Regions from separate parts of the Pantoea sp. X-Soil-YNGN-785 genome, predicted to be linked through region 3. Evidence: predicted binding sites of a transcription regulator. Region 3 holds the regulator's gene; each other region holds the start of a gene.
The links. Region 3 encodes CRP, which controls carbon source genes, mostly activating them, when cyclic AMP is high. Its sites were predicted from a motif close to ATGTGANNNNNNTCACAT; they were not measured.
Positions count from the first base shown of each region.

Region 1 (3,267 bases), 550 kb from region 3:
GAGCGAAGCGTCCGGGCCAGGGATGGCCCGGCCGATCGACAGGGAGGTGAGATTGCTTCGCGATCGGACGCCCCAGCCCGGGAGGCGGCACCCATTCAACAGCCACTTTTCAAAGCCTGTTTATGGTCTGTGGCAGCGCACCCCTTTCACCTTATGACCGGTCACCGCGCCCCACCACCCAGCGCTTATGCACCCACAGCGAGGCGAAGATCACCAGCGCGCCCGCAATAAAGCTCGGCCAGTGCGGTTTCTGCTGCCAGATAGCCAGATTCACCAGCAGCCCGGCGGGCACGTGCATGTTATTCATTATGCCCAGCGTACCGGCATCGACCTGTGTCGCACCGTAGTTCCACATAAAATAGCCGAGACCGGAAGCCGCAACGCCCAGCCAGACCAGAATGCCCCACTGCAATGAGGTGGTCGGTAACTTCTGTGGGTTGCCCCAGGCGCACCAGGCGATGACGGCAATCAACACCGCCCCCAGATAGAACCAGGAGAAGGCCGTGTGCTGCGGCATGGGTCGGGTCTCCTGCAGACGCTTATAGCCCACCATGCCTGCCGCAAAGCAGATGTTAGCCAGCTGTACTAACAGCAGACCAAACCAGAAATGATCGCTGACTTTGTCATAGCGAATAATGGCCGCACCCGCTACCGCCAGTAACGCACTGAAGATATAGCCGATGCGCAGCGGACGACGGCTGATCAGATCGTAAATCAGCGTCACATAGAGCGGCGTCATCACCGTAAACAGCAGGAATTCTGACACGCTAAGGTAGAGATAGGCTTCGAAGCTCAGCAGATACATCACGCCCAGCTGCAGCATTCCCACCAGCATATACAGCAGTAGCGTCGAAGGGCGATAACCCCGCCAGCGCAGGAAAGGCAAAAATACCAGCGCAGCCAGCGCCAGCCGCATCAGCACAGAGAACCAGCTATCCACCTGCCCGGCGAGGTATTCGCCAATCAGGCTGAACGAAAAGGCCCACAGAATGGTGGTAATAATCAATAAAAACACGGCAACGACCCCGAAATTAACAGGTCGACAGTGTAAACAATGTGCCGCCGTCAGGCTGTGAAATCTGGTTGACATCTGATTATAATCCAGGCAATTAAACAGCCGACCGGATAGCCTGCTTACACTTCCTGACACATCAATCGACAGAATAGGTTTTCAGCCAGATAAAATGCGCGAAATGATCCATCCGGTGATCACTTCCGCTCCTTGCTGTAATAAAACTGTAACAAATGTGTCATTCATCACAGTAACGTTGCGCAACTAACACTATTCTTTGCGCGAAATGGAACATTCTGCATCCATTTTGTTCTGCACTTTCCTGCTCCAACCTGCCGGGAATGAAAAACCATAATGTGCCCTGGAGGGCCTCACTGATGCTGAGCATTTTTAAACCTGCACAACGTCAGCCGCAGGTGGCGGCGGATCACGTTGATCCGCTCTACCGTCGTCTGCGCTGGCAAATTTTCATCGGGATCTTCTTTGGTTATGCTGCCTACTACCTGGTCAGAAAAAACTTCGCACTCGCCATGCCCTATCTGGTCGAGCAGGGTTTTTCACGTGGCGATCTCGGGTTTGCCCTGTCCGGCATCTCCATTGCCTACGGCTTTTCAAAATTCATCATGGGCTCGGTCTCTGACCGATCAAACCCGCGCGTCTTCTTACCGGCTGGCCTGATTCTGGCCGCAGCAGTGATGCTGATCATGGGATTCGTCCCCTGGGCGACCTCCAGCATCATGGTGATGTTCGTACTGCTGTTTATCTGCGGCTGGTTCCAGGGCATGGGCTGGCCACCCTGTGGACGCACCATGGTTCACTGGTGGTCGCAGAAGGAGCGCGGCAGGATCGTTTCGGTCTGGAACTGTGCGCATAACGTGGGCGGTGGTATTCCGCCACTGCTCTTCCTGCTCGGCATGGCGTGGTTCAACGACTGGAAAGCAGCACTCTATATGCCCGCGTTTGGTGCCATTGCCATTGCGATTATTGCCTTTGCGCTGATGCGTGACACGCCGCAATCCTGTGGCCTGCCGCCGATTGAAGAGTACAAAAACGACTACCCGCCCGACTACGATGCCAGCCACGAAGAGGAGCTGACGGCAAAACAGATCTTCATGAAGTATGTGCTGCCGAACAAGCTGCTGTGGTACATCGCGCTGGCCAACGTCTTTGTCTATCTGCTGCGCTACGGCATCCTCGACTGGTCACCCACCTATCTGCGCGAAGTCAAACACTTCACGCTGGATAAATCGTCGTGGGCCTACTTCCTGTATGAATACGCGGGAATTCCGGGAACGCTGCTGTGTGGCTGGATGTCGGACAAAGTGTTCCGGGGTAATCGCGGTGCGACTGGCGTATTCTTTATGACACTGGTGACCATTGCGACCGTGATTTACTGGCTCAACCCGGCGGGCAATCCTGGCGTCGACATGGCCTGCATGATCGTGATTGGCTTCCTGATCTACGGTCCGGTGATGCTGATTGGTCTGCATGCGCTGGAGCTGGCACCGAAAAAAGCAGCAGGGACGGCGGCGGGCTTTACCGGCCTGTTTGGCTACCTGGGTGGCTCGGTCGCGGCCAGTGCCATTGTCGGTTACACCGTCGATTACTTCGGCTGGGACGGCGGCTTTATGGTGATGATTGCGGGCTGTGTGCTGGCGGTTATTCTGCTGTTACTGACCATGGTCAGCGAACACAAACACAAAAAGACCCTCGCCTGACGGCAATAAAAAGGGCCGGTTATCCGGCCCTTTTAACGCAGGCTGCTTAAGCAAGATAGAGCGTGCGCAGTGTCTGCGGCACCGCATCATCGGCATTCGAACCAATCACATCCAGCTCCGGCAGCGTATCTTTTAAGCGCTGATGGGCGTTCTGCATGATATAGCCCTTGCCCGCCATGCTCAGCATCTCCACATCATTCATACCGTCGCCAAAGGCAATGCAGCTCTCCAGTGAGTGACCCAGCGTTTTCGCGACCGCTTCCAGCGCATGTCCTTTCGACACGCCGCCCGCCATGACTTCCAGGCAGGTTGGCAGCGAGAAACTGACGTTAACCCGATCGCCCCAGCGCGCTTCAATCGCCTGCTCCATTGGGATCAGATGCTCAGGGTTTTCGCAGGTAAAAAAGACCTTGCTGATGTTGCTGGTTGGCAGCAGGCCCGGCTCATAGACCTGATAGTTGAACACTGACTCGCGGAAATAGTCCTGCTCAGCCGGGCTTGAACGGCTGACAAACCACTCATCGTCGCGGTAAACGT
Region 1 covers NZ_AP035942.1:190,087-193,353, reverse strand. Annotated here, with positions in the region: gene AC6I8E_RS00840 (carboxylate/amino acid/amine transporter) at 152-1,015, opposite strand; gene glpT (glycerol-3-phosphate transporter) at 1,390-2,730, shown strand; gene yigL (sugar/pyridoxal phosphate phosphatase YigL) at 2,777-3,267, opposite strand, start outside.
Region 1: a site for CRP is predicted at 1,246-1,263, ahead of glpT (glycerol-3-phosphate transporter). Genes of this name have one in related genera too.

Region 2 (3,267 bases), 560 kb from region 3:
TAGCCACTCGCCGTTTTTGACCTGCGCCAGATAATGCCAGGTTGTCTCGCCGGAGGTGATCGCAACGCGCTGTCTGCTGCCCACAGGGGCGCTCGATTTACCGGTCATACTGGCAAAACCGGCATTGCTGCCAACGTGGAAATGCGGCGTCTGCCAGCGCACGGGCGCATGATCAGGCCACGGCTGGGCCTGGTGAAAACTGAACAGCTCATCATGGCTCAGGAGGCTTTCACGCACTGTCGGCCATAACGCCACTTTAAGAAAATATTGATCGGTGAAGCGCTGACTGCCCTGATACCGGGCAATGAAATCACGCATCGCCTGTTCCACGTTGTGAAAGACGCCGTGACAGCCGCCCCACATTCCCGCCAGCAGCAGTTCGGTATGAGAGAAGTAGTCGCGCATGTGGTGGAACCAGTAAGGCGACGCCAGCCAGGCGTTAACCGCGGCCGCTTCGCGCTCCGAAAGCAGCGAGTCGGCATCGCGCACGATAAAGCGCTTCACCGTCGGATCGTCGAGCACCAGAAAACGCCACAGGGTCGGAAACAGCGTTTTCTCGTGAGACATATCGACCAGCTGGACGTGTGGCTGGTTCAGGCGCTGCCAGACATGCTGCGGCACGCTGTCATCAAGATAGATGCGGCAAACCCAGCCAGGATAGAACTCAGGCGCTACCTCAACGTTTTTAATCAGCGTTTCGCAATAGCGGGGCTGATCGCCATACAGGCAGAAAGCGATGACATTCTGGTGCGGTTGACTGAGATCGACAGGCTCAGGTTGCGGAGCGGGAAATGCAGTTCGCTGCCCCTGACTGAAACGCGCATCAGAGCGCATCAGCGACGCCAGACCAAAACGTGCCACCTCTTCCTTTTTATCCAGCCAGCCGCACACTTCGGTTAAGCCATCCAGCCAGGTTTCAGAGGCCGTGGCCTGCACAGCGGGCGGTGACTGATAAATTTTCTGGTAGATTTTGTACGATTTATTGTACTGACCCAGACGCAGCAGGCAGAGCGCGTAGTCGCTCAGCACCTGCATCTGATTGGGCATTGAGCGCAAGACTTCTTCGCAGCACCGGGCAGCCAGCGCGTGGTCACCCTGCTGCATGGCAGCGCGAAAACGTTCGGCACTGCGTTCCAGCCGGGCATTGATTGCCGCAGGATTAGCGCCAGGGACAGGACGTCGGACAGGAATCGTATTGCGCATAAAAACTCTCAGGTTTCACTGATGTTACGCGCCGTTAACTACCGGCAACAGGTTTTGAGTCTGGACAAAAAACCTGCTGCCAGACGCGGGCGTTATAATAAACGACGCGCCGCTTCGACCACAATCTTCACTGCGTCACTTTCAGTCTGCTTCATGGTAACCGCATCCGGAATCTCTTTCTGAGTGCGGTTCACAATCACGCCAGCTACCATGCCGGCTCGCAGACCCTGGCTGGCGCACATGGTTAACAGCGTTGCAGATTCCATCTCATAGTTGAGAACGCCCATCTCCTGCCACTCTTTCATCGATCCTTTGAAACGACTGACGACGCGGCCTGAAACGGTGTCGTAGCGCTCCTGGCCCGGATAGAAGGTGTCAGAAGAGGCGGTGATGCCAATGTGGGTTTTCGCGCCACAGGCTTCAGCGGCGGCAACCAGCGCGGTGGTGCAGGCGAAGTCAGCGACAGCCGGGAATTCCATCGGGGCAAAATGCAGGCTTGCTCCGTCCAGGCGAACGGACGCGGTGGTCACCAGCACATCGCCGACGTTGATGTGTGGCTGAATAGCACCTGTGGTACCGACACGCAGGAAGGTACGCACGCCAAGCTGCGCCAGCTCTTCGACCGCAATCGATGTAGAAGGACCGCCGATGCCTGTTGAGCAGACCACGACCGGCTTACCATCAAGTTTTGCCAGCCAGGAGGTAAATTCACGGTGTGAGGCGAGATGCGTGGCATCTTCCATCAATCCGGCAATTTTCTTCACACGCTCCGGGTCGCCCGGCACAATCGCCAGGGTCGCGCCCTGCAGATCGGCTTTTGTCAGGCCAAGATGGAAAACGTCAGACTGTGTCATTTTCAGACTCCTGTTAAGGGAAGGTAGCGCGTCACTCTACGCCAGCACGCCCGATAAATATGTGACAACATTCACTTAAGAAAATGAAAGTTACATTTCACGGAAGATTAAATGTGATTTTAATCACACAATTACGTCTTATTCTTCCGGATAGCCCTTAGCGAGGCTGTGTCAGGGTCGGCGCAGTGTTAAAGAGGTGGATGATTTTATTCACTGCTGATTCTGTTACCCGACACCTGGACGCAGACGCTTTACGGCCAGGCTATAGTTACGTGATTGCGCAAATGCTTGCACGGAGAGAATAATGAAACCCAGTGACACTATGGCACAAAAACCGGCGACGGGCGGCTTTGCCCCTGCCGTGCAGCCCACCGCCTCTACCACCATTATTACCGAAAGCCCGGCAATTCACTCAGGTGAAACCTCAGTGCCCAGCCAGGGCGAAAACATGCCAGCGTTTTTTGCAAAACCGCACTCAGCGGAAGGCCCATTGCCTGTGGTGCTGGTAGTGCAGGAGATCTTTGGCGTCCATGAACACATCCGGGACATCTGCCGTCGTCTGGCACTGGAAGGCTATCTGGCGATTGCACCTGAGCTCTATTTCCGCGAAGGCGACCCGACTGAGTATAACGATATCCCGACCCTGTTCAGCGAACTGGTCAGCAAAGTGCCGGATACGCAGGTGCTGGCCGATCTCGATCATGCCGCTAACTGGGCAGCACGTAACGGCGGTGATATCCGTCGCATGGGCATCACCGGTTTTTGCTGGGGTGGCCGCATTACCTGGCTCTACGCCGCGCATAACCCACAGCTACGCGCCGCGGTTGCCTGGTATGGACGATTAATCGGTGAGCGCACGCTGAAGCAACAGAAGCATCCAATTGATGTTGCGGTCGATTTGAGTGCGCCGGTGTTAGGTTTGTATGGTGGTCAGGATGACGGTATTCCATTGGAGAGCGTCGAGCAGATGCGTCAGGCGCTGCATGCCGCCAATGCGACCGCCGAGATCATCGTCTATCCCGAGGCGGGACATGCGTTTAATGCTGACTACCGCCCGAGCTACCATGCTGAATCAGCCAATGATGGCTGGCAGCGGATGCTGGCCTGGTTCAGGCAGTATGGCGTGGCAGCAAAATAAATGAACAAGGGGCGCTTCTGCGCCCCTGTTTTTGCCACCCGGTCCCTTTCCTACGCCGTCTCACCACGCAGT
Region 2 covers NZ_AP035942.1:197,524-200,790, reverse strand. Annotated here, with positions in the region: gene AC6I8E_RS00870 (tetratricopeptide repeat protein) at 1-1,203, opposite strand, end outside; gene udp (uridine phosphorylase) at 1,296-2,057, opposite strand; gene AC6I8E_RS00860 (dienelactone hydrolase family protein) at 2,362-3,195, shown strand; gene metE (5-methyltetrahydropteroyltriglutamate--homocysteine S-methyltransferase) at 3,246-3,267, opposite strand, start outside.
Region 2: a site for CRP is predicted at 2,169-2,186, ahead of udp (uridine phosphorylase). Genes of this name have one in related genera too.

Region 3 (3,267 bases):
TAAACCGCCGTGACCGTAAAACCAATCATCGACCAGCCATAGAACTGGCGGGTAAAGCGATAGCTGATAAAGGTGATCGCCAGCATGATCAGCAGTACCAGTGACTCCGGCACCGCCAGCCGCAGCGTGGCAGCCGCAATCACCAGTCCTGCAAAGGTGCCCAGCGCCCGGTGCTGGATACGGACGCGGGTAGCGCTGTAGCCGTTCTGGCTGACGAACATAATGGTCATCAGGATCCAGTAGGGCTTAGGGATGTTGAAGAACAGCGCCAGCGCACTGCCCAGCATCAGCATCACCGCAAAGCGACCCGCCGTGCGCAGCGCCGACGAGCGAAACGAGAGATAACTGCGCAGCGCCGGTAACAGCGGCAGGCGGCGCTGGCGGTCTGCCATCAGGTCGCGCTGGTAAAGCGGCTTCTGGGTGCGCAGCACGCGCGCAATGCGGTTGAAGTGATAAAGACAGAAGTTACCCACCGGATTATCGGGGTGCTGATGGGCGATTTTCTCCAGCGCGCCGAGCTGTTTATCCATCGCAAAGCGGTCGGGTAACTGGTGATAAAGGATGTTATCCGCCAGTACCCGCAGTCGGGCCGAGATGGTTTTGGCATTCCAGCGGATCACCGCTTCAGCATGGCTCTGCTCCACCAGCTTTTGCACCTCTTCCGGGCGGTGCAGGCTGACCGAGATATGCTCCTGCAGATCGAGTGCCACCTGAAAAGCGCGCGTCAGCCGCTTATGGCTGTGATCGCGGCTTGCCGACAGCATGTGCATCTGCTGATAACAGGTGTTGATCAGATCGACCACTTTCTGCTGGTGAGCCAGCAGCGGCGGCAGCGCTTTTTCGGGATCGGTCAGCTGCGTCAGAAGGGTATATTTGGCGTCGCAGTAGTTGGCCAGCTCGCGGTAGATCAGGCTCAGGCTCTCACGCATCGGCTGCTCTTTCCACAGCCAGAACCAGAACCAGTTAAATACCCCATACCAGAGCGTGCCGCCGATATAGAGCAGCGGAGTGACATAGATGGGCATGCGGCCAATCAGGCTGAGGGTAAAGATGGCGGCAATAAGGGTGCCGGGCAGCAGGCGACCATGCAGCGGGCTGATCTCACCGGTGACGCCAAGCAGCAAAGGCATAGCGAAGAGGATCAGCGGCAGTGGAATCGCATGCAGGGTGAGCCACTGGATCAGAAAACTGCCGAGGGCAAACAGGCTGCCGCCTACAATCAGACGTTTGAAGAAGCGTTTATGCGGAGTATCAAGACCGGCGATATTGCAGCAGGCGGGCACTAACGAGAACAGCAGACCTTTTTGCAGGTCGCCAGCCAGCCAGCCCAGCGCCACCGGCAGACAGAGCACCAGCGTTTGTCGCAAGGCGTAGTTAACTTCAGGATGGTAAATGATTCGACGCCACATCGGCCCAACACAAACAATAACGGCGTGATGTTGCCATCACGCCGTGGATGACAGGAATTAGCGGGTGCCGTAAACGACGATAGTTTTGCCGTGTGCGGAGATCAGGTTCTGATCTTCCAGCATCTTCAAAATACGGCCCACGGTTTCACGTGAACAACCCACAATCTGGCCAATTTCCTGACGAGTGATTTTAATTTGCATGCCGTCGGGATGCGTCATGGCATCTGGCTGCTTCGCCAGGTTAAGCAGAGTCTGTGCAATGCGTCCGGTGACATCGAGGAAAGCGAGATTACCCACTTTTTCAGACGTGACCTGCAGGCGACGCGCCATCTGCGAGGAGAGTCGCATCAGGATGTCGGGGTTAACCTGGATCAGCTGACGGAATTTCTTGTAAGAAATCTCCGCTACTTCGCACGCGCTTTTCGCACGTACCCAGGCGCTGCGCTCCTGACCTTCTTCGAACAGGCCAAGCTCACCAATAAAATCGCCCTGATTCAGGTAGGAAAGAATCATCTCTTTGCCTTCTTCATCTTTAATCAGAACCGCGACGGAACCTTTCACGATGTAGTAAAGCGTTTCTGCTTTTTCACCTTGGTGAATCAGCGTACTTTTGGATGGATACTTGTGAATATGGCAATGGGACAGGAACCATTCGAGTGTAGGGTCTGTTTGCGGTTTGCCGAGAACCATTCGCTATTATCCTCTGTTGTAATCGTGCCCAAAATACAGGGGGCAGTTTTCCCTGTCAGGCGGTGAAAGCTTCAAGCGTTTCCTTTTCAGGAAATTATTCGGGCCGCATCAGGCGCAGTGCGCATCATTCTTCCCGGCTTCGCCATCGGGTGACGAAAAATATTTTCAGCACTGTTTGTAGCACAGCTTTTGCCGACTGTCTTCTGTTGTCTCGCTTCAGCTACGGGCGGATTTCTCTGGATTGCTGTTTACCAGGTGAAAGCGTACTCTGGCGACAAAACAGCGTATTCCGGAGCAAAAATCATGCAGGCAAGAGTGAAATGGGTAGAAGGGCTGACATTCCTCGGAGAATCCTCATCCGGCCATCAGATACTGATGGATGGGAATTCGGGTGATAAAGCGCCCAGCCCAATGGAGATGGTGCTGATGGCGGCGGGCGGATGCAGCGCGATTGACGTGGTTTCAATTCTGCAAAAAGGCCGCAACGATGTGGCTGATTGTGAAGTAAAACTGACCTCAGAACGTCGTGAAGAGGCGCCGCGAATCTTTACGCACATCAACCTGCATTTTATCGTGAGTGGAAAAGCGCTCCAGGATAAAGCGGTCTCACGCGCCGTCGATCTTTCGGCGGAAAAATATTGCTCTGTGGCCATCATGCTGGGTAAAGGTGTGACGATTACGCATAGCTATGAGGTGGTTGAGCTGTAGTCATTGCAGACCTGCTAACTTCACTTCCAGTGTCTGCTGCAGGTTGCTTTAAGACTGTGCCTGCGCAGAGAACCGGGTCAGATCGGAAAGACGCAAAAACCGCCATCCATGGCATGCTCGGCCCGCGCAATTACGCACCTCATCCCTGAGGTGCGTCCGTAGCCGGGCCAACGCGTTGCGTTGTTCAAAAACGCTCCCGGCGTTTTTGTCCCTGGCGCGGGACGCTTTCCTCTTCTGACCCGGTTCCCTGCGTGTTGAGCTTATCTATTGCTGTCAGATTCTTTGTGCCCATGGTTTGTCTGTAGCGGTCTTACTGAAACCGGATGCGGTTGCCGGACGTGAAGCGAAGGGAGCATACGCCTGTAGCAAAGCATAGCGGGCCAGGGATGGCGGTTTTGCATCTTTGCGAAAGGCGTATGCTCCCTGAAGCCTGCTCAGCAGTAAGCCTTTATCCGCAGAA
Region 3 covers NZ_AP035942.1:3,607,950-3,611,216, reverse strand. Annotated here, with positions in the region: gene AC6I8E_RS16870 (YccS/YhfK family putative transporter) at 1-1,409, opposite strand, end outside; gene crp (cAMP-activated global transcriptional regulator CRP) at 1,467-2,099, opposite strand; gene AC6I8E_RS16860 (OsmC family protein) at 2,403-2,807, shown strand.